4 regions of the Kitasatospora sp. NPDC049258 genome follow, and region 2 is predicted to be linked to each of the others. Evidence: riboswitches for the same ligand, from Rfam matches in the RefSeq annotation. Region 2 holds a riboswitch; each other region holds the start of a gene.
What was found. A riboswitch is a leader RNA that binds a small molecule or an ion and turns the genes downstream of it on or off. The one in region 2 is predicted to bind cyclic di-AMP.
Positions count from the first base shown of each region.

Region 1 (5,535 bases), on a different contig from region 2:
CCGGTGCTGTCCACGCCCTGGCCGAGCCGGTTGATGACCATCCGGCGGTCCAGGTCGGTGATCTCGCCGGTCGCGGGGTCCAGGTCCGCGATCAGCAGCCGGATGGAGTTGGTGCCGCAGTCGATCGCGGCAACCCTGCTGACGGTCACTGGTCCTCCCCCTCGACCCGGGCCCGCTTGGCGGCGCGCTCGGCGGCCTTCTGCTCCTTGGCCGCGATCACGGCCTCGTGGTCCTCGGCGGCCGCCCGCTGCTCGGCGACCCGGGCGGCGCTCGCCTCGACCTCGGCCGGGGAGACGCAGGGCCCCTTGGCCCACCAGTCCTCCAGCATGCCGATCGCCTCGTCGCCCAGCGGGTTCACCCCGGGCCCGGCCGCCAGCGAGTGGCCGACCAGCACGTGCAGGCACTTCACCCGGTCCGGCATGCCGCCCGCGCTCGGGAAGCCCTCCAGCACCTCGATCGCGTCCCGCCGCGCGATGTAGTCCTCGTGCGCCTGCTGGTACGCGGCGGCCAGCTCCGGGTCCTCGGCCAGCCGGGCCGTCTGCTCCTTCATCACCCCGTCCGCCTCCAGGGTGCCGATCAGCGAGGCCGCCTTGGGGCAGGTCAGGTAGTAGAGCGTCGGGAACGGGGTGCCGTCCGGCAGCCGGGGCGCCGTCTCCACGACGTCCGGGTTGCCGCACGGGCAGCGGTGGGCGACCCCGCGCAGGCCGCGCGGAACGCGGCCGAGCTGGGCGGCGATGGCGGCGACGTCGGAGTCGGCGACGGGGGTGTGCTCAGTGGTCATCAGCGGTCTGTCTTCGGTGAGGGGCGGGGGTGAGGGGGGTGTGCTTCGGCGGCGGGCGGGGCCGGGCGCGGGGCGGCGTCGGCCAGGTCGACCGACTCCCAGAAACCGGCGTACCAGGGCTTGAAGGCCTTCGCCTGGGTGGCGGGCGCCGCACCGGTCGAGGAGGACTTGACGGTCGCCGAGGGCGACGGGTCCACCGACACGAACGGCGTGTCGCCCGGCAGCGCATAGTGCAGCCGCTCGCGGGCCTGCGCCTTCACGTACTCCGGGTCCTGCCAGCGGGCCCGGTCGCGGGTGAGCTGCTCGACCTGCTGCCGGACCTGCTCGGCCTGGGCCCGCTGCTCGGCCAGCTCGGAGCGCTGCGCGATGAACTGCCGCGCGGGGTAGGCGAGTATCGCCACCAGCGAGCACAGGACGAGCACGAGGACGGTGGCCCGGCTGGTGAACCGCGGCCGCGCCGCGAGCCCCGGAATCCTCCACCTGGCCATCTCGTACCCCTCCTGCGAACACTGGTGCCCCGGCCCCCACCCTACGGGGTGAGGACCGGGGCCCAGGTGCAACGGCCGTGTGTCAGCGGTGCTGGTTACTCCGCCGCCGGCGGTGCTGGTTACTCCGCTGCGCGACCGTGCTGGTTATTCCGCTGCGCGACCGTGCTTGTTACTCCGCTGCGCGGAAGCGGGGGAACGCCCCGCGGCCGGCGTACTCGGCGGCGTCGTCGAGGATCTCCTCGATGCGCAGCAGCTGGTTGTACTTGGCGACGCGCTCGGAGCGGGCCGGGGCGCCGGTCTTGATCTGGCCGCAGTTGGTGGCGACGGCGAGGTCGGCGATGGTGACGTCCTCGGTCTCGCCGGAGCGGTGCGACATCATGCAGCGGTAGCCGTTGCGCTGGGCCAGCTCCACGGCGTCCAGGGTCTCGGTCAGCGAGCCGATCTGGTTGACCTTGACCAGCAGCGCGTTGGCGGTGCCGGACTCGATGCCGCGGCGCAGGCGCTCCGGGTTGGTGACGAACAGGTCGTCACCGACCAGCTGGACCTTGTCGCCGAGCTTGTCGGTCATGGCCTTCCAGCCGTCCCAGTCCGACTCGTCCAGCGGGTCCTCGATGGAGACCAGCGGGTACGCGGCGACCAGCTCGGCGTAGTAGTCGATGAGCTCGGCGGAGGAGATCGCCTTGCCCTCGAACTGGTACGAGCCGTCCTGGTGGAACTCGGAGGCGGCGACGTCCAGGGCCAGCGCGACGTCCTTGCCCGGGGTGTAGCCGGCCTTCTTGATCGCCTCGGTGATGAGGTCGAGCGCCTCGCGGTTCGAGTCGAGGTTCGGCGCGAAGCCGCCCTCGTCGCCGAGGCCGGTGGACAGGCCGCGCTCCTTCAGCACGCCCTTGAGCGTGTGGTAGACCTCGACGCCCCAGCGGACGGCCTCGGAGAAGGACTCCGCGCCGATCGGAGCGATCATGAACTCCTGGATGTCCACGTTGGAGTCCGCGTGCGAACCACCGTTGAGGATGTTCATCATCGGGACGGGCAGCACGTGCGCGTTCGGGCCACCGAGGTAGCGGAACAGCGGCAGGTCGGAGGCCTCGGAGGCGGCGTGCGCGACGGCGAGGGAGACGCCGAGGATGGCGTTGGCGCCGAGCGAGGACTTGTCCGGGGTGGCGTCCAGGTCGAGCATGGCCTGGTCGATCAGGCGCTGCTCGGTGGCGTCGTAGCCGACCAGCTCCGGGCCGATCTGCTCGATGACGGCCAGGACGGCCTTCTCGACGCCCTTGCCGAAGTAGCGGTTCTTGTCACCGTCACGCAGCTCGAGGGCCTCGAACGCGCCGGTGGAGGCACCGGACGGGACGGCGGCACGGCCCGTGCTGCCGTCGTCGAGCCCGACCTCGACCTCGACCGTGGGGTTGCCGCGCGAGTCGAGAATCTCACGGGCTACGACGACATCAATGGACGGCACGAGGCATCTCCTTGCGGAAGCGGGATGTGTTGTCGTTTACGACCAGAGCCTAACCGCACCCGGCGGCCCGGCCGCGCAGACCTCGGCTCCGTCTCACCGTGTGACCTGACTACCCGCCGGTAGTTCACCTGAATGCCCGCAAACCAGGCCACTCCGACCGTTCCGGAGCGGCCCGGCCGCCTCCCGCGGGCCCGCCCGGCGCCCGGGCGGACCCGGGCGCGGGATCGACCGAGGGCGCGGGCTCAGCCCAGCCGCAGGACCTGGCCCGGCTCGATCAGGTCCGGGTCCACACCGACCACCGCCTGATTGGCCTGGTAGAGCCGCTGCCATCCGCCCTCGACGCGCTGGGCCTCGGCGATGGCGGACAGCGTGTCGCCCGGCGAGACGGTGTACGAGCCGGCATCCGGCGGTGCGGCGGCCGGCTCGGGCGCGGCCTGCGATTCGGCGCCCCGCGACGCGTTCTCCCTGGTCGCGGTGGGGCGGCTCGGCGCCGCGTCCCGGCCGGAGCCGTCGGCGTCCGCCCGGGCCGCCGGACCGCCCTTGGCCAGACCGGCCCGCAGCGAGCACACCGGCCAGGCGCCGGGGCCCTGCGCGGCCAGCACCCGCTCGGCGACGGCGATCTGCTGCGACTTGCTGGCCTGGTGGGCCTGGCCCGCGTACTGCGTGCCGCCGAAGGAGCGCCAGGTGCTGGGGGTGAACTGCAGGCCGCCGTAGAAGCCGTTGCCGGTGTTGATGCGCCAGTTCCCGCCGCTCTCGCACTGGGCGACCTTCTCCCAGGTGGAGACGGGTGCGGCGACCGCGGCGCCGGCGGTGAGCAGCGGCAGCGCCAGCCCGGCGCCGGCCACGCCGGCGGCGATGGCCTGCTCGGCCCGGGTCCAGCGACGGTGACAGCCCGTACCGGTGAAGAGCATGTGGTTTCCCTCTCCGAACGCCTGCGAGGTGAGCTGTCGGGTTCGGACCGGGAGGTGGCCCGGCCGCTCGGCGAGTCCAGGAGACGACCTGTGCTCGCCGGCGGCTTCACCCCAAGCCGTCGGGGACGGCAACAAACCTGGGTCCCCCGCCCCTGTCCTTGGTCTGGTCGGCTTCCCGGGTGCGGCGGACAGGATTCGGCGTTCCGCATCCGGGGCCCACGGCTGCGGGCTGCACGGAGGTTAGGCAGATCTGTCGGTCAATCACAAGCTCATATCGCGAACATCACGAGGAAATTACGAACATCGCCAGATCGTCCACCAACCATCTAGGTATGTCCTAGTTGATGACGGTTCTGCTGACGGGCCGACACGCGCGTTCGACACGCCGTCAGGGCGCGTCGCCGCGCGGTCGGGGCCCTTGGCCGTCCGCTCAGGAACGCGGGGAGAAGGTCACCGGAAGTTCGCGCAGACCCCGCATGATCAGACCGCCGCGCCAGCGCAGGGTGGCCGGATCCGCGGCGAGGGAGAGGTCGGGCAGCCGGGTCAGCAGGGTGGCGATCGCGAGCTGACCCTCAAGTCGGGCCAGCGGGGCGCCGATGCAGTAGTGGATGCCGTGGCCGAAGCCGAGGTGCGGGTTGTCCCGGCGGGCGAGGTCGAGGGTGTTCTCGGCGGCGAACCTGGCCGGGTCGCGGTCGGCCGCGGCCAGCACCACCAGCACCGGGTCGCCGACCGGGATGTCCACCCCGCCGATGGTCAGCGGGTGGGTGGCGAAGCGCCAGGTGGCCAGCTCCACCGGGCCGTCGTAGCGGAGCAGTTCCTCCACCGCGGTGGCCAGCAGCCCGCGCTCGCCGCGCCCGATCGACTCCTGGAGCAGGGCCCGCTGCTCGGGGTGGCCGAGCAGCGCGTACATCCCGTTGCCGATCAGGTTGACGGTGGTCTCGAAGCCGGCGAAGAGCAGGATGAAGGCCATCGCCGCGGCCTCGTTCTCGCTCAGGTGCTCGCCGTGGTCACTGGCCCGGATCAACCCGGAGATCAGGTCGTCGCCGAGGTCGGCGCGCTTGCGGTGGATCAGCTCCAGCAGGTACGCGCGCATCTTCTTGACCGCCCGGGCCACGCCGCCGCGCGGGCCGCCGCCGTGCCGGATCATCATGCCGGCCCAGTCCCGGAAGTCGTCCTGGTCCTCGGCGGGCACCCCGAGCAGGTCGCAGATGGCGTAGATGGGGAGCGGGAAGGCGAACTCGTGGATCAGGTCGGCCGTACCCCGGGCCGCGAAGTCGTCGATCAGCCGGTCGGTGAGCTGCTGGACCCTGGGCTCGAACTCGGCGACCCGGCGGGGGGTGAAGGCCTTGGAGACCAGGCGGCGCAGCCGGGTGTGGTCCGGCGGGTCGATGTTGAGCAGGTGGGTCATCAGGTCGGCCTGGCGCTCCCCCGGGATGCCGACCCGGCCGCTGCGGTGGGCCTGCTCGCTGTGGTGCGCCGGATTCTTGGAGAGCCGGCTGTCGGCCAGCGCCTGCCGGGCGTCGGCGTACCGGGTGACCAGCCAGGCGTCCACCCCGCTGGGCAGCGTGGTGCGGTGCACGGGGGCGTGCTCGCGCAGCCAGGCGTACGCGGGGTAGGGATCGGCGGCGAACTCCCACGTGAAGAGCTGCGGCTGGGTGGACTCGACGGATTCCGGCATGTCATGACCGTAACCTTTGCCTGCGCGGGCGTGAGTCTGGTCACCTGAGGGGTAATCCCTGTTGCGGAGGGTCGCTGCGTGCCTACGATCCTCCGACAATCATCTGTGGGCGGCTGTGCCGTGCGGTCCACGGGGTTTCGCTCTGAAGGAGGAGCAGGCCATGCGAGTAGCCGGGGCAGTGGTGGTCATCGCGGTGCTCGGCGGAGGATCGGGGGCCGACC
Region 1 covers NZ_JBFAQT010000018.1:93,170-98,704, reverse strand. The annotation lists gene AB0K43_RS17845 (Ppx/GppA phosphatase family protein) at 1-149, opposite strand, end outside; gene AB0K43_RS17840 (DUF501 domain-containing protein) at 146-781, opposite strand; gene AB0K43_RS17835 (septum formation initiator family protein) at 781-1,269, opposite strand; gene eno (phosphopyruvate hydratase) at 1,439-2,725, opposite strand; gene AB0K43_RS17825 (transglycosylase family protein) at 2,968-3,636, opposite strand; cyclic di-AMP (ydaO/yuaA leader) riboswitch at 3,641-3,833, opposite strand; gene AB0K43_RS17820 (cytochrome P450) at 4,067-5,314, opposite strand; gene AB0K43_RS17815 (SDR family NAD(P)-dependent oxidoreductase) at 5,475-5,535, shown strand, end outside.
Region 1: it holds a riboswitch for cyclic di-AMP, as region 2 does, so the genes downstream of both, AB0K43_RS17825 (transglycosylase family protein) here and AB0K43_RS08440 (transglycosylase family protein) in region 2, are expected to answer to the same signal.

Region 2 (5,535 bases):
AGTGCCTCGCGTGACCGGATCGATTTCCCATGCGGCAGTTCTCCGTTCGCGTGCCCTCGGGGCCCGTACGGACGGGGCCTCACCTGGGACGACGGCCGGGGCCACCGCGGGGGTTCACCGGTTTGCCCGGAAATGCCGGACGGCCGGCGGGGGTCGCCCCGCCGGCCGTCCAGCCCACCTGTCCTGCCGGTCAGTTGCCGTGCCGGCCCTTGCGCCGGGCCGCGACCAGGACACCGCCGCCGACCAGCACCGCGCCGCCGCCGACCGCGGCGATCAGGCCGCCGCTGCTGCCGCCGCCGGTCTCGGCCAGCTTCGGCTTCTCGGGCGTGGCCGAGCCGCTCGGGGTCGGCGTGCTCGGGGTCGGCGTGGTCGGGGTCGGCGTGGTCGGGGCCGGGGCGCTGGACGACGGCGGGACGGACGTGCTGGGCTTCGGCGAGCCGCTCGGCGGCGCCGACGAACTCGGGGACACCGACGAACTCGGCGTCGGGGACGGGGACGGGGTGGTGCAGAGCGGCATGTCGGCGATCTTCTTGTCGATGTGGGTGTCCGCCAGCGTGTAGCGCCAGGTGTCGCCCTTGCCGGTGTAGCCGACGGTGAGCTTGACGGTGCCGGGCCGCGCCCGACGCGGGCGCGGCGAGCCACGCCTGGCTGATCACCAACAATCTGGCCGACTACCTCCGCTACCACCGTCACACCGACGAGCCGGTCGCCGCCCACACCATCGCCATCGAGGCCGCGCGGCGCTCCGGCGACCGGGACGCCGAGACCGCGAACCTGACCAACCTGGGGGTGGCGTACTGGGGGGGACCGGCTCGCGCTCGCCGTCGACTGCGGCCGGCGCGCCCTGCGGCTCGCCCGGGCCACCGGCGACCGCCGGTGCGAGGCGGACGCCCGGATCCGGGTGGCGATGTTCGGCCTGCACCTGGGCGACCACCGGGACTCGCTCGACCACCTCGACCGGGCGCTGGCGGCGGTTCGGGAGAGCGGCCGTCGGCGGGAGGAGTCGATCGCGCTCTGGCTGCGCGGGCAGGTCCAGGTGATGGCGGGCGACTACGAGGGGGCGCTCCACTCGACCGCGCTCTCCCTGGAGATCGACCACGAACTCGGTGAGCGCTACGGCAGGATGGTCGGCCTGATCACCATGGGGGCGGCCGGCTCGACGACCGGGCCGGCCAGGCGCACTCGCTGATCGAACTGGCCGAGCTGGACCGGGCGCGCGGCCGGCCGCAGGAGGCGCTCGCCCGGGTGGGCCGGGCGCTGGAGGTCCTGCTGGACATCAGCCGCCCCTCGCTCACCTGCGCCGCACACCGGGTCGCGGGCGACATCCGGCTCGACCTGGGCGACCCGCGGGCCGCGGCCGAGCACCACCGCACGGCGCTCGACCTCGCGGTACGGATCGGCCACCGCTTCCACGAGGCCCACGCGGCGGAGGGCCTCGGCCGGGCGTCCGGCGCGCTCGGACGCCCGGCCGAGGCAGCGGAGCACCGGCGCCGGTCGCTGGCCCTGTTCGATGCGATGGGGCTCCCGGAGGCCGTGCGCCGTCGAACCTCCGGTGCGGCCGAAGGGTGTTTCTGACACCGGGTGAACCGGGCTCGGACAGCAACGCCCGAGCCAACCGTGATGATTGTGTGATGCTCAGTATGCAGGCTTGTTATTGAGGTACTGATCCCTCTAATCTCCCGATCAGTTCGCTGCTGCGAGCTCCCGAAGCACGGCACGCCCAACCCTGCCCACCGCGCGACCGGGACGACCGAAAGACCCTGGGCAGGGGCGGGGGACCCAGTTTCTGCGCCGATCCCCCTTCGGCTTGGGGTGAAGCCGCGCCCTGCGCGGCCGGGCCACCTCCCGGTCCGAACCCGACAGCTCACCTCGCAGGCGTGCGGAGAGGGATTATCTGATGGTCTTTTCGGGCTCCGGTCGTCACCGCCGTCCCACCCAGACCGATCGCGCCGTCGCGGCCGCCGGAGTGGCAGGGGTGGGCCTCGCGCTGCCGCTGCTGACCGCGACCGGGGCGCACGCCGCCACGCCGGAGACCTGGCAGGCGGTCGCGCAGTGCGAGACCGGCGGCAACTGGACGGTCGACCCGGGCACCGGGCGCTACGGCGGCCTCGGGCTGACCCTGCGGACCTGGGTCGCGTACGGCGGCGACGAGTTCGCGGCGCAGCCCGACCACGCCACCCAGGCGGAGCAGATCACCGTCGCCGAGCGGCTGCTCGCCGGCCACGGCCCGAGCCTGTGGCCCAGCTGCGGCCCGGCCGCCGGCCTGCCCGCCGCGCCCACCCCGGCGCCCACGGCCACGCCCGAGCCGACCCCCGCGCCCAGCTCCGGCACCCCGGTCCGCGGCGACGGCGGTGTGGTCCCGCAGTTCGTGCTGCCGTACCTCACCCCGCAGCCCGCCGCGCCGACCGACGGCACGGGCTCGAGCACCGTCGGCGAGGTGCCGCCGGCCACCACGGACCAGCCCACCACCCAGCCCGGCACCCAGCCGACCGGCCAGCCGAGCACGCAGCCGACCGGCCGGCCCACCGGCGACCCCACGGCCACCCCGCCGGTCACCACCCCCGACCCGACCGCGACCACCCCGGTCACCCCCTCGCCGACCGGCTCGCCGACCACCGGCGACCTGCCCGTCCCGGGCGCCTCGGGCACCGCCACCCCCGACCCGACCGCGGCGCCGACCACGACGGCCACCACGGACCCGGCCGCCACCGTCCCCGTCGCCGCGACGACCCCGGCCCAGCCGGCGCCCGCGACCACCTACACGGTCGCCCCCGGGGACACCCTCTCCACGATCTCGGACAGCCTGACCCTGGGCGGCTGGCAGCACCTGTACCGGAGCAACTCCCCCACGGTCGGCGTCAACCCCGACCTGATCCACCCCGGCCAGGTCCTCACCCTGCCGTAACCGCCCGTACGGCGGGGCCGGCCGGTCGCCGGCCCCGCCCGGGAGCGTCCCGGGCCGCCGTGGCAGACTGCTGCCGGCGGCCCGTACCGGACGATCACGACCCGAGGTTCCATGCAGCACCTGCTCTCCGGCTTCACGCCGATCTGGGTGCTCACCGCGGTCGGCTACCTGGTCGCCCGCGCCGGGCTGCTCGGTCCGCAGGCGGAGGCGGTGCTCGGCCGGTTCGTGTTCCACGTGGCGATGCCGGCCGCCCTGTTCACGATGCTCGCCAAGGCCCGGCTGGACTCCTTCGCCAACACCGCGATGCTCGCCTTCGCGGCCGGCACCGCACTCGCCACCGGCCTGGGCGTGCTGGCCGCGCGCCGGCTGTTCGACCGCCGGCCGGCCGACCAAGCGATCAGCGGCATGGCGGCCGGCTACGTCAACTCGGCCAACCTGGGCATCCCGGTGGCCCTTCAGGTGCTCGGTGACGCCTCGTTCGTCGCGCAGATCCTGCTGTTCCAGGTGCTGCTGGTCACCCCGGTGATCCTCGCCCTGCTGGACGCGGGCACCGAGCGCGGCGCCCGGCGCGGCCGGCTGTTGATGCTGCCGCTGCGCAACCCGATCATCCTGGCCTCCGCCCTGGGCGCACTGCTCTCCGCCACCGGCTGGACACTGCCACCCACCCTCGCCCGCCCCGGCGAACTGCTCGGCGCGGCCGCGGTGCCGACCGCCCTGGTCACCCTCGGCATGTCGCTGCACGGCCGCCGCGACCGCGCCACCGCCGGCCGCCGCGCCGAGGTCGGCGTCACGGTCCTGCTGAAGACCCTGGTCCAGCCCCTGGCCGCACTCGCCGTCGGGGCCCTCCTCCTGCACCTGCCCCGGCCCCAACTCCTCGCGGTGGTCCTCTGCTCGGCCCTGCCCACCGCCCAGAACGCCTTCGTCTACGCCCGCGAGTACGGCCTCAGCACCGCCTTGGCCCGCGACAGCGTGCTCTCCTCCACCCTGGTCTCGATGGCCACCCTCTCCCTCGTCTACTGGACCCTCGGCCCCACCTGAAAGAGATACCGGCGCGCGCGACGGAGCAACCGTTCCCGATGCGGGTCGAGGACGTCTTCGCCCGCCCCCGGGGGAAGCCGGCACGGTGACGGTCCCTCGCGAACGGCCCGTAGCGCCCTTGGGCGGACGGCCTCGGCGGTGGGCGCTCGGGGAGGTCTTGACGTAAGCATGACATTGACGGACCATCATGCTGGCGCGCGCCGCAGTTCCTCCCCCGTTCCGTCCCCTACGGACCCCCACAGGAGGACAGTCATGCGACTGCCCCGCCGAGGGAAGCCCGCCGCGGCCACCGCCGTGCTGCTGGCCCTCGCTCTCGCGTCCCCCCTCAGTTCACAGGCCTCCGCCAGGGCGGCCGGCCCCGAGCGCGCCGCCGTCGCCGCGGACGGCGCCCGGCAGTACGTCGTCCAGGGCCCCCGGACGGTCGCCGAGCGCACCGCGATCGCCGCCACCGGCGCCTCCGTGGACGCCGTGCGCACCGACTCGGTGGTGGTCACCGCCGACGCCGCCGAGACCGCCCGGCTGCGGGCGCTCGGCTGGGCGCCCACACCGCTGCCCGGCCCCCAGGACGACGCGCCGCAGGCGCAGGAGGCACCGGGCGCGGTGACGGACTTCCCGTCCGCCGACTCCGGGTACCACAACTACGCCGAGGCCACCGCCGACATCGACGCCGTGGTCGCCGCGCACCCCGACATCATGAGCAAGCGGGTGATCGGCACCTCGTACGAGGGCCGGGCGATCGTCGCGATCAAGATCAGCGACAACGTCGGTACCGACGAGAACGAGCCCGAGGTGCTGTTCACCGCCCACCAGCACGCCCGCGAGCACCTCACCGTCGAGATGGCGCTCTACCTGCTGCACGAGTTCGGCGACAAGTACGCCACCGACAGCCGGATCGCGGGCGCCGTCAACAGCCGCGAGATCTGGGTGGTCCCGGACCTCAACCCGGACGGCGGCGAGTACGACATCGCCACCGGCCGCTACCGCAGCTGGCGCAAGGACCGCCAGCCCAACTCCGGCAGCAGCAGCGCCGGTACCGACCTCAACCGGAACTGGAACTACAAGTGGGGCTGCTGCGGCGGCTCCTCCGGCTCCACCTCCAGCGAGACCTACCGGGGCAGCGCGCCGGAGTCCGCCAAGGAGACCAAGGTGGTCGCCGACTTCGTCCGCAGCCGGGTGGTCGGCGGGAAGCAGCAGATCACCGCCGCGATCGACTTCCACACCTACAGCCAGCTGGTGCTCTGGCCGTTCGGCTGGACCACCGCCAACACCGCCACCGGGATGACCGCCGACGAGTACAACACCTTCGCCACCCTCGGCCGCAGCATGGCGGGCACCAACGGCTACACCCCCGAGCAGTCCAGCGACCTCTACATCACCGACGGGGCGATCGACGACTGGCTGTGGGGCGTGCACCGGGTCTTCGCCTACACCTTCGAGATGTACCCCGGCCCGAACGGCAGCAGCGGCTTCTACCCGCCCGACGAGGTGATCGGCCGGGAGACCAGCCGCAACCGCGAGGCGGTGCTGCGGCTGGTGGAGACCGCCGACTGCGTCTACCGGGTGATCGGCAAGCAGCAGCAGTACTGCGGCAT
Region 2 covers NZ_JBFAQT010000007.1:353-5,887, forward strand. The annotation lists partial or broken gene AB0K43_RS08420 (hypothetical protein) at 1-31, opposite strand, end outside; gene AB0K43_RS08425 (hypothetical protein) at 210-560, shown strand; gene AB0K43_RS08430 (tetratricopeptide repeat protein) at 902-1,189, shown strand; gene AB0K43_RS08435 (tetratricopeptide repeat protein) at 1,246-1,575, shown strand; cyclic di-AMP (ydaO/yuaA leader) riboswitch at 1,739-1,894, shown strand; gene AB0K43_RS08440 (transglycosylase family protein) at 1,976-2,905, shown strand; gene AB0K43_RS08445 (AEC family transporter) at 3,017-3,943, shown strand; gene AB0K43_RS08450 (M14 family zinc carboxypeptidase) at 4,196-5,535, shown strand, end outside.

Region 3 (5,535 bases), on a different contig from region 2:
CCGGGCGGCCCGCAGGGCGCAGCAGCGGCACCGAGGCCTGGGCCAGCCCGCCCGCGGCGAGCAGCAGCGCGGCCCGCCGGGACAGCCCGGACCGGCCTGCCGCGGGCCTCGGCGGCAGGTCGGTCACCAGCTGTTCCGGCTCACTGCTCAGACCCGTACCACCCCGGCGACGGGCATCGCGTTGACGCTCTCGTAGCGGACCTTGGCACCGGGGTACGGCGCGTGCACGACCACCCCGCCGCCGGCGTACATGCCGACGTGGTGCATGTCCTTGTAGAAGATCACCAGGTCTCCGGGTCGTGCTTCGCCGAGGCTGATCCGCTGCCCCGCCGAGGCCTGCGCCTGCGAGGTGCGGGGCAGGGTCACTCCGGCCTGCCGCCAGCTCCAGTACATCAGACCGGAGCAGTCGAAGGTACGGGGGCCGGTCGATCCGTAGACGTACGGCGATCCGATCTTGCTGATCGCGGCGGCCAGCGCGGCCGCGGCGCGGTCGGAGGAGGGCGGCTGGTCGCCGAGGTCGAGGCGGTCGGTGCCGCGGGTGGCGCGCTGCTCGGCCTCCCGGGCGTCCTCGGCCACCATCCGGGCCCGCTCGACCGTGCCCAGGCCGTTGAGGAGGCGCTGGGCCTTCACCAGCCGCTGGTGGATCTCCGACTTGCTCTGCGCCAGCGTGCGCCGGACCTCCTCCAGCTCGGCGAGCTTGGCCCCGACCTCCGCCCGGCGCTGGTCCAGCCGGCGCTGGCGGTCCAGCACCTGGCGCAGGGCGTCGTTCTGCCGCTGCGCGGCCTGGTCCAGCGCGCGGGCCCCGGCCAGGTAGGCGTCCGGGTCGGAGTCGAGCATCAGCCGCACCCCCGGATCCATCCCGCCCGAGCGGTACTGCGCGCCGGCCAGCGCTCCCAGGTCCTGGCGCAGCCGGTTGAGGCTCTCCTGGCCGGCCGCGACCTGGCTCTGCAGCGTGCTGGTCTCGCCCTGCAGCCGCTTCTGGTACTCCTGGGCGGCGTTGTACTTCTCGGAGGCCTGCTCGGCCTCGTCGTAGAGCTGGTCGATCTGGGCCTTGACGTCGTTCTTGGCGATCGGCTCGGCCGGGGCACCGGGGAGGGCATGGGCACTGCCCGCGACCGTCACACCCAGGGCGGTGGTGGCGGCGGCCGTGACCGCGAGAGCGCGGGCGAGCCGCCGGACGCCTGGCAGTTGGGGGCGGCGGTGCACGGTCATGCTTCGGCGACTCCGTTCCTGCGGCCGGGCCACCGCCGCCACCCGGGTCTGGGCGGCCGTCTCGCGGAGGTCCGGGGGCAGACCCTAGCGAGTCACGGCTATCTAGTCCAAACCCCTCCAGGGGCGAATATTTGAGCACTAATCGGACAGCTGGCCCAAGCAGCCGACCCGTCGCAGGTCGGCGGGTACGACGCCGCCGGCCCGGCGCTCACGGGGAGCACCGGGCCGGCGGACGGGGTGACACGGGGTCAGGGGCGGACGATCTTCGAGATCGGCATCGCGGTCGCCGACTCGTAGCGCACCGGGACACCCGTGCGCGGCGCGTGGATGATCTGGCCGTTGCCGATGTACATCCCGACGTGGTGCTGGTCGCCGTAGTAGATGATCAGGTCGCCCGGCTGGGCGTTGGCGACGTTGGTGCCGATGCTGGTGCCGGCCCCCGCCTGGTCCTGCGAGGTGCGCGGCAGCGACACGCCCGCCTGGGCGTAGGCCCACTTCATCAGGCCGGAGCAGTCGAAGGCGCTCGGGCCGGCCGCGCCGTAGGAGTACGGGGAGCCGAGCTTGGAGGTGGCCGCGGCGATCGCGGCGGCGGCGTGCGACCCGGCCGGCGCGTTGACCACCACGTCGGTGCGGGCGGAGTCGCGGGAGGCGCGCTCGGGGCCCTGCGCCGCGGTCGCCTTGGCCTTGGCGTCTGCTGCGGACTTCGCCTCGGCGGCGGCGAGGTCGTCGCGCTCCTTCTGGGTGAGCGAGTCGAGCAGGCTCTGCGCCTTGGCGAGCTTGCCGAGGATCTCTTCCTTGTCGGCCTTCAGCCGCTTGGTGGTGGCGTCCAGCTCGGCGAGCTTCTGCTCGGCCTCGGACTTCTGCTGGTCGAGCTTGCCCTGCTCGTCCTTGAAGGCCTTCAGCACGTCGGCCTGCGAGCTGCCGACCTGGTTCATCGCGCCGGCCTGGTTGAGGAAGGAGTCCGGGCTGGCGGAGAGCATCAGCTGCACCGTCTGCGGGATCCCGCCGGTGCGGTACTGCTCCGCGGCGATCTCGCCCAGGGTGCCCTGGATGCCGCTCACCTGCGCCTGCTGCCGGGCGACCTGGTCCTGGATCTGCGAGACCTGCTTCTGCAGACCCTGCTCGCGCTCGGTGGCGGCGTTGAACTCCTCGGTCTTGACCTCGGCCTGCTCGTTGAGGGTATCGACCTGCTGCTTGACCTGGTCCTTGGTGGGCGCCGGGTCGGCGTGCGCGCCGGTCTGCGCGGAGAGTGCCACCGCGGTGGCGGCGGCGGCCGTCAGGATCGAGACACGGGCCCGGCCGGCGGGCTTGGGACGACGATGGGACGCCACGAAGGCGGACTCCTTCTTCCTCACACCGCCTACCGGGTGAGCTGACGGGTTCGGGCTGGAAGAGACGCCCTACGACGCCTCACCGACCACCCGTCAGGTGCGCGGTGACGACCGCGCACCGCCGAGGCGGCCGACCTGGCGCCGATTCACCCCGAGGAACGTGGTTCCCCGGCTCCGATCGACAGCGCCCCCAACGGGGGCTCCCCCCTGGGCAGTCGGACTGCCCAGCTGCGTCTCGGACTCGGCGGCGACCACCGTTGCCACCCTGGTTGGGTGAGCGACTGGGCGGCGGTCCGTGGCAAGACCCTAGTAACCCATCCGTGATCCGTTCAAATCCTTGTCAGAAAAAAGTCGAAATACTTGCCATGTTCGATTGTGATTGCGACCGACAGTGACAGCATCCCTACGCAGAGATGATAAATATTCCGCATATGGTCGGAATATGAAACGCCCGAACGTGTCGGAGATCACAGCGAGATCTCGACCCGTCCGGGCGCGTCATGGACCGTCAGCTGGTCCGAAGTAAGGGCAAATGTCCGATATGGGATGGACCGTCAGACGGCGGCCCGACCGCCTCAGACCCGGCGGATGGTCTTGATCGGCATCGCGTCGGCCGCCATCACCTTCACCACGTCACCGGTGTGCGGGGCGTGCACCACCAGGCCGTTGCCGATGTACATGCCCACGTGGTGCGCGTCGTTGTGGTAGATCACCAGGTCGCCGGGCTGCGCGTTGGCGATGTTGGTGCCGACGTTGACCCCGACCGTGGCCTGGCTCTGCGAGGTGCGCGGCAGCGAGACGCCGGCCTTGGCGTACGCCCAGACCATCAGGCCGGAGCAGTCGAAGGTGTTCGGGCCGGTGGCGCCCCAGACGTACGCGGAGCCCCGCTTGCTCATCGCGGCCTGGACCGCGGCGGCGGCGTAACCGCTCGGCGCGGGCAGGTTGCTGAGGTCGTACCGGGAGTCGCTGCGGGAGGCCTTGTCGCCCATCACCGCGGCCCGGTCGGCGGCGCTCAGCTGGTTGAGCAGCTTCTGCGCGTCCTGGAGCTTGGCCTGCACCTCGGACTTGGCGTCGTTCAGCGCCTTGGTGCTGCTGTCCAGCTCGGCGAGGACGGTCGCGGCCTCCTGCTTCTGCTGGTCCAGCCGGCGCTGCTGGTCCTTCAGCGACTTCAGGGTGTCCGCCTGGGTGCTGGCCGCCTGCTGGAAGCTGGAGGCCTGCGCCAGGTAGCCGTCCGGGTTGGAGGAGAGCATCAGCTGCATCGACGGGTCGATACCGCCGGTGCGGTACTCCTGCCCGGCCACCGCGGCCAGCCCGGAGGCCAGCTCGGTCATCTGGTCCTGCCCGCGGGCGACCTGGTCCTGGAGCTGGTCGGCCTGCTTGCGCAGCTGGTCGGCCCGCTCCTTGGCGCCGTTGTAGCGCTCGGCGGCCTGCTCCTGCTCGTCCAGCAGCTTGTCGACCTGCGCCTTGACCTCGTCCTTGTTCGGCTTGGCGGGCGCGGCGTGGGCGCTCACCTGCGCGGACAGGGCGACCGCGGTCGCCGCGGCAGCGGTCAGCACGGTCACCCGCGCACGGCTCGGCTGCTTAGGACGGCGGTGGGAGGCCAAGGGGGTAGCTCCTTCTTCCTGCTGGACTCACCCGAACGAGCGAAAGTCCGGAATATAGGTTTGACGCCAGACCCTAGTGAAGATCATGCTCCGGCGCCACTCCCCTACCGGAACGAACTTCCTACCCACCACGGGACTTCACGCCGCCGACACATCCGGTCCATCGAGGGTTGACGGCGGCTCACCGGAGTCAGGCCCTGGCCAACCGATTCAGCAGCAGGATCGAGGCCACCGGGCGCGCGCCGGCCTTGCGCACGCCGTCCGCCACCTCCTTGTCGGTGGACACCACCACCACCGGACGCCCCTGCGGCTCCGCCCGCACCAGACGGCGGATCAGCTCGTCCGCGGTCTCCCCGGTCCGGCTGAACCGCACCCGGACCCCGCGCGGCGGCGCCATCATCACCGGCACGTCCAGATCCTGGCCGTCGAAGACGCAGGTCACCTCGGCCTGGGTGCGCTGCGCCAGCATCGCCAGCCCGCCGAGCAGCCGCAGCCGCTGCTGCTCCAGCGGCAGCGCCGGATAGCCGGACTTGGTCACGTTGTAGCCGTCCACCACCAGGTGGACCTGCGGGATCGCCAGCAGCTGGTCCAGCAGTGCCGGGTCGTCCTCCGCCAGCCCGCGCCGGGCCACGTCGTTGGGCGAGGCGGAGACCGGCTCCACCGCGTCCACCAGGTCCGCCGGGCGCAGCTGGGCGACCGGCAGCGCCAGCTCCCGCTGCAGGCCCTGCGCGGAGTGCAGCACGGTGTCCAGCAGCAGCCGCAGCCGCATGTCCTCCACCGTGCGGCCCTCGCGGGCGGAGCGGCGCCCCGCCTCGACGGCCGTCTCCAGCTCGGTGATCCGGTGCTTCAGCCGGCGCACCTCGCTCTCGGCGGTGCTGCGCTCGGCCGCCCCCGCCGTCCGCAGCGCCTCCAGCTCGCTCAGCAGCTTGCGGCTCTCGGCCTGGGCACGCCTGGTGTCGCTCTCCAGGCTGCGGACCCGCTTGCGCAGGGTCTCGGCCTCCTTGCGCACGCCCTCCGCCTCGGCCCGCTGCCGGTCCAGGTCGGCCCGGGCACCGGCGCGCAGCTCGGCCAGCTCCTCCTGGAGCTTCTCGACCAGCCGGGCGGCCTCCGCGGCGGCGCCCTCGGCACCGGCCCGCTCGACCTCCTCGCCGGCCTCGACCACCACCCTGGTCCAACCGGCCGTGCGCAGCAGGTACGCGCCGGCGGCCACGTCCATCGGGTCGGCCGCACCGGGGACGGTGCCCGACTCCAGGGACTTCACCAGATCCGGCTGGCCGAGCCGCAGGCGGTCGGCTATCCGCAGCCGGAACACCGGGTCCGCCTCCAGGGCGGCGGCCAGCGCCGTCCCGGCGTACTTGGCCCGCCGGGCCGGCGTGAACTTGGCGTAC
Region 3 covers NZ_JBFAQT010000048.1:33,058-38,592, reverse strand. The annotation lists gene AB0K43_RS28025 (hypothetical protein) at 1-127, opposite strand, end outside; gene AB0K43_RS28020 (NlpC/P60 family protein) at 148-1,212, opposite strand; gene AB0K43_RS28015 (NlpC/P60 family protein) at 1,461-2,543, opposite strand; cyclic di-AMP (ydaO/yuaA leader) riboswitch at 2,554-2,740, opposite strand; gene AB0K43_RS28010 (NlpC/P60 family protein) at 3,119-4,147, opposite strand; gene AB0K43_RS28005 (NYN domain-containing protein) at 4,338-5,535, opposite strand, start outside.
Region 3: it holds a riboswitch for cyclic di-AMP, as region 2 does, so the genes downstream of both, AB0K43_RS28015 (NlpC/P60 family protein) here and AB0K43_RS08440 (transglycosylase family protein) in region 2, are expected to answer to the same signal.

Region 4 (5,535 bases), on a different contig from region 2:
GCGAGGCGGCCAGCCGGAGCATCCCGTCGGAGTCCAGCAGGTAGAGGGCCGAGCCCTCCCCGGTGATCCAGGTCGGGCCCTCGGCGAGCACGGTGGCGAGCAGTTCGGCGGCGCTGGTGCAGCGCAGCACCAACCGGACGCAGCGCAGCTCGGTACGGGTGGCGGGGCGGGACGAGGTGAGGTCCATCGAGGCTACCCGGCCCTTCCGCTCGTCGAACCGCCCTTGCCTGGTGTGAACATCTTATGGACGTCCTGCGTGCCCGGCTGGTTGCGCCGACCGCCTCCGCGGCCGGGACGGGTGGCTACTGCCCGTCGGACTCGCCGTACGGCTCCTGCGGGCGGGCCGGGACGGGGCGCAGCGCCCGCAGGCCCCGGACCACGGCGAAGGCCCGGCCGAGGTGGCCGCGGACGGTGACCTCGGGGTGGCCGGGGGCCGGGTGGTGGGCGCCGCGCTGGGCGGGGAGGAGGCCGGTGGCGGTCCGGTCGGGCTGCACGGTCTGGGTCATCTGTCCACGTCCTCCGTGATGCCGGTGTCGCGCCGCCGCCGAGGCGGGCGCGGACCGGCCGGTTCCCCCCGAACCGCAGGAGACGTTCGGGTACCAGCCAGTGTCACCCGGGGACTGTGACGGAACGGTCTCGAAACTCACCCGAACCTATACCGGCAACCGGTCGTCCGAGGTCAAGTGCCGGTCAACTCCGGTCGGGCGCAGGCGGAAGCGGAACAGGAGGACGGAGCCGGACAGCACGAGGGCCACCCGGCGGCCCGGGTGGCCCTGGCGGTGTGCGGCGGATCAGGCCGGGAGCTGCCCCGGCAGGGCGTTCAGGCCGTCCAGGTCGGGGCTGCCGCCGGAGACCGTGCCGAGCAGGTCGACGGGTACGTCGGGGGCGGTGACGGCGTCCGGCACCAGGCCGCGGTCGCCGGCCGGGGCCGCGTGCGCGCTGGGGGCGGTCAGGGAGGCCACCACACCGACGGCGAGGGAGGCGACGGCGAGCATGCTTCGCTTCTTCATATCCTGCCCAACGCCGACCGGGGCCCGCAGGACACGGGTGGGGTCAGGACCGCCCCGGCCAGTTGCGCAGCCCCGCGGTCAGCACCCCGGTCAGCCGCTGCCGGGTGACCGCCAGGTCCTCCGCGCGCCGGAAGCCCCCGCCGGTGGTCAGCGAGGCGAACCCGTGCGCCATCGCCCGGACGGTCCGGGTCGCGTGCACCGCCTCCGAGCCCGTCAGGCCGTACCCGCGCAGGATCGCCATGATCACCTCGACCAGCCGCTCGCCCGCGGCCACCAGCTCGGGGTCGGCCGGCGTGGGGGACTGCGGCAGCGCCGCGTACCGCTCGGGGTACTGCAGGGCGTACTCCAGGTACGCCGACAGCAGCGCCGCCACGGCCTCGTCCGTGCTGAGCCCGAGCACCGCGGCGGTCAGCCGGTCGGCCAGTTCCTCGGTGACCCGGACGGCGATCAGCCGGCGCAGTTCGGCCAGCCCGCCGGGGACGTGCTTGTAGAGGGAGGGGGTGGCCACCGTGGCCCGGGCGGCGACCGCGGCGAGGGTGAGGGCCTCGCCGCCCTGGTCGTCGAGCAGGGCCAGGGCGTGGCCCACGACGGCGGCGGGGGTGAGTCCGGCCCGGGGCATCAGGCGACCTCGGCCAGGAAGGGGAGCAGGGCATCGGCGGTGGCCTGCGGGAACTCCGCCATCGGGTAGTGGCCGCCGCCGTCGATCATCACCTTGCGGGCCTTCAGCGCGGCCGCCTGGCGGTCGGCCACCCGTTCCGGCTTCGGGAAGTCGGGGTCCTTGGCGCCCATGACCACCAGTGCCGGGCAGCCGACCGCGGCCGTCCAGCCGACCGGGGCCGAGTCGCCCGCGACGTACCCGCGGACGGCCGCCCGGCGGGCCGGCTCGCGGAGCATCGCGACCAGGGCGGCCCGGTACGCGTCGAAGTCGGCCGGGCGGGCGGTGGGGAAGTAGAGCTTCTGCGCCGCGCCCCACAGCGCGGGGAAGTGCACCACGGCGCTGCCGAGCGTCTTGACCAGCAGCTTCTGGAAGGCGTTCGGCGGAAGGTTCTCGACGAAGGCGTCGATCAGCACGATGCCGGCCACCCGCTCGGGCCGGTCGCCGGCCGCCTTGACCACGCTGGCGCCGGTGTAGGAGTTGCCGACCAGGACGGCCCGGTCGATGCCCAGGTGGTCGAGGAGCGCGAGCACGTCCTCGGCGATCGCGGCCGGCGAGTGGTCGGTGAAGCCGGTCGAGGACTCGCCGAGCCCGCGCAGGTCCATGGTGATCACCCGGTGGCCGGCGGCGGTCAGCAGCGGGCGCAGGTACCGGTAGGCGGCGCGCTTGTCGAGCATCCCGGGGAGCAGGACGACGGGGTGGCCGGCGGGCTGCGCCGCGGTGCCGGTGGCCGAGTCGTCGAAGGCGATCCGGCCGCCGGGCACGGTGACGTACCGGGTGCTGGCGCTGTGCATCACTGGCTCGTTCATCGCTGCCTCCTGGGCTCCTGGCGGGTGCCCGGCCGATCCGGTGGGCTCCCATAGCCATAAAGCTACGGCTAATAGCCTTAGCTGTCAAGGGGTGCCCCGGACGGGGCGCCGCAGGCCCTGGGGTAGCGTGCGGTCGGACCGCAGTCCCCGGTCCCCAGTGCCCGTGCGAGCGGCAGGAGTCGTCGTGCCCTTCATCAACGTCAAGCAGCTGTCCGGCCGGAGCGAGGAGCAGAACGCGCAGATCGTCCGCGCGCTCACCGAGGCCTACGCGGGGATCACCGGGGTGGATCCGGAGAAGATCTGGGTCGCGGTCGAGGAGATCCCGCCGACCCACTGGTCGATCGCCGGTGAGACCTTCGCCGCCAAGAAGGCGAAGGCCGCCGCCGAGGACCGCTAGGGCCTGTCCCAACCCGGACCGCGATGCCGGCCCGGCTCAGGCGCCCTCCACCCGGAACGGGTCGTGCTCCGCGAGCAGCTTGTCCAGCCGGGCCTGGTCCACCCGGCTGGTCAGCTCGTCGGCCTCCTGCCGGTCCCGGATCACCTTGGCCAGCGTGAACGCCGAGGTGATCTCGTAGAGCAGGCCGACCGCGAGGAACCCCCGCATCCAGGCGTTCACCGGGAGATAGGCGATGCCGATCGCGAGGGCCGAGCTGGCGAGGGCGAAGGAGAGGACGGCCTGGGCGTAGTACGCGGCCGTGGTTCTGGTCTGCATCTTTGCGCTCATGCCGGAAGGGTCTCCAACTCCCCTTCCGGACACATGAGTACGGATACTCATCCGCCCGGTCGCGGTCCGTCACCGCCGGGCCCGCCGATCCGGCCGAACCGCCCCGGGGGCCCCAGCGGGCCGCCAAAGTCTCGGCCTAGGCGCTTGGAATCATGGGGCTCATAGGATTAACTTTCGATAACGCAGCGCGGTACGCAACGCCGTACCCAGACGGCACCGCGCGCCATCGCTCAATCCGCGGGCACGCCTTCACCGGTGGGCCCGGGGAGCCGGGGAACCACGTTCCTTGGGGTGAATCGGCCGGGCCCCGAACCCGGCCGTAGGAGACCTTCCTGCTCCGAACCCGTCAGCTAACCCGGTCGGCGAGAAGGAAGGAAAGGAGCACGCCTCAGTGGCGTCGACGCACCCGCTCCAGGCCCCGGCCGCAGGCACCCAGCTGCTCGACCACCCGGTGGAGCAGCACCACCCGGTGGACCACGGCGCCGACGGCGCCCGGCACCGGATGCCCCGTCAGGCCAGGAGCGGCGCCCCGCTGCTCGGCGTCACCGCGATGACCGCCGCCCTCGGCGCCACCGGCTTCGCCGCCGCCGGCCAGGCCCACGCGGCCCCGACGGCGCCCGTCGTCGCCCCCGACACCACCGACCGGACCACCGGGGCCGCGCCCGCCGCCGACCCCGGCCTGGCCCTCGCCGCCCGGATCCAGCAGCAGGCCGACGGGCAGCCCACCTCGGTCGAGGAGAGCGCCCGGCTCGCCGCCGCCCAGGAGGCCGAGGCCAAGCGGGCCGACCGGCAGGCCGCGCCACGCCCCGCCGCCCTGGCCCTGCCCGTCGCGGCCTACACGCTGAGCGCGCACCACGGGCAGACCGGCTCGCTCTGGGCGCACCTGCACACCGGCGTCGACTTCGCCGCCCCGACCGGCACCCCGGTCGGCGCGGTCGCCGCCGGCACCGTGACCTCGGCCGGCTGGTCCGGCGCCTACGGCTACCGGGTCATCCAGACGCTGCCCGACGGCACCGAGATCTGGTACTGCCACCTCGCCCGGATCGCCACCGCCGGCGGCGAGGTCGCCCCCGGCACCCTGCTCGGCGCGGTCGGCGCCACCGGCAACGTGACCGCGCCCCACCTGCACCTGGAGGTCCGCCCCGGCGGCGGCGCCCCGGTCGACCCGCTCGGCTGGCTGCAGGCGCACGGCCTCAACCCGTAACGCCGTCCTCCGGCCCGGGCTCGTCTTCCGGCCCGGGCTCGTCCTCCGGCCCGGGCTCGTCCTCCGGCTCCGGCTCCGGCTCCGATTCCCGCTCCGCCAGGTACGCCTCGATCTCCTCGGTGCCCGGCTCCGGCGCCAGGTCCGGATACTCCTCGACCAGCAGCGCCGGCAGCCCGGGCACCGTCCAGTGCCCGTACAGCCGCAGCGCCTCGACGCCGACCGCCGCCTCGAAGCCCTCGAAGTCCCCGGCCAGCTCCGGCGGCATCGGCCGGCCGAGCGCCGTCAGCTCGGCCAGGTTCCGGTAACTGCGCTGCATCAGGCCCTGCTCCAGCAGCAGGCGCGCGCCGTCCGTGGCCATCCCGATCATCAGCAGCCGGGTCGGGCCCCAGCCGCCGTCCCGCTCCTCCGGCTCCAGCCCCGGTACCGCCGCGTACGCCGCCAGCCGCTGCTCCGCCGACAGCTCCCGGAAGCCGTCCAGCCAGTCGCGCACGGCGTCGAGGTCGGCCGTGTCCACGCCGTCCGCCCGCAGCAGCAGGGTGTACAGCCGGGGCCAGGTCACCAGATCGGCCCGCCGCAGCAGCCCGCACAGCACCTCGCCCTGCCACTCGGCCTCCTCCCGCAGCCGCTCGTGGCGCTTCGCGTTCAGCCGCCGCGCGGCCCGCTGGTGCTCGATCAGCGCCAGCACCGCCGCGCCGTACGCGGCCGGCTCCCCGGCCGGCTGCACGTACAGGTACAGCCGCTCGTAGAGCAGTTGCTCCAGCAGCGCCGAGTTCAGCTCGGGGAAGCCGTCGTGCATCCGGGCCCCGCTCAGCTCCAGCAGGGCCAGCACCGTCCGCAGCGCCTCCTCGGGCACGGGGGCCCCGCCCCCGTCGGCCGCCGGGGCGAGCAGGTCGGCGGCCCGGGTGGGCGGGATGAGCGGCAGGTCTTCGTCGTTCACGGGCACGTTCACCCACAAACCGTAGCCGGTGCCCGCCGGGCCGGCCGCCGCGGTGCGAACGGCCCGGGGCCGCGGGGCGGAGCCCGGAGATGGGCCCCGGGGGTGGGCCCCGGGGGTGGGGACAACCCCACCCCGGATCCGGCAGCGGACCGGATACCCGGCCGGGCCCGGCTACGGCAGATTTGAGACTGTGAGC
Region 4 covers NZ_JBFAQT010000026.1:20,345-25,879, reverse strand. The annotation lists gene AB0K43_RS21640 (SpoIIE family protein phosphatase) at 1-187, opposite strand, end outside; gene AB0K43_RS21635 (hypothetical protein) at 303-506, opposite strand; gene AB0K43_RS21630 (hypothetical protein) at 792-1,010, opposite strand; gene AB0K43_RS21625 (TetR-like C-terminal domain-containing protein) at 1,054-1,629, opposite strand; gene AB0K43_RS21620 (alpha/beta hydrolase) at 1,629-2,474, opposite strand; gene AB0K43_RS21615 (4-oxalocrotonate tautomerase family protein) at 2,659-2,871, shown strand; gene AB0K43_RS21610 (YiaA/YiaB family inner membrane protein) at 2,908-3,198, opposite strand; cyclic di-AMP (ydaO/yuaA leader) riboswitch at 3,433-3,578, shown strand; gene AB0K43_RS21605 (M23 family metallopeptidase) at 3,590-4,402, shown strand; gene AB0K43_RS21600 (hypothetical protein) at 4,392-5,351, opposite strand; gene AB0K43_RS21595 (sensor domain-containing protein) at 5,530-5,535, shown strand, end outside.
Region 4: it holds a riboswitch for cyclic di-AMP, as region 2 does, so the genes downstream of both, AB0K43_RS21605 (M23 family metallopeptidase) here and AB0K43_RS08440 (transglycosylase family protein) in region 2, are expected to answer to the same signal.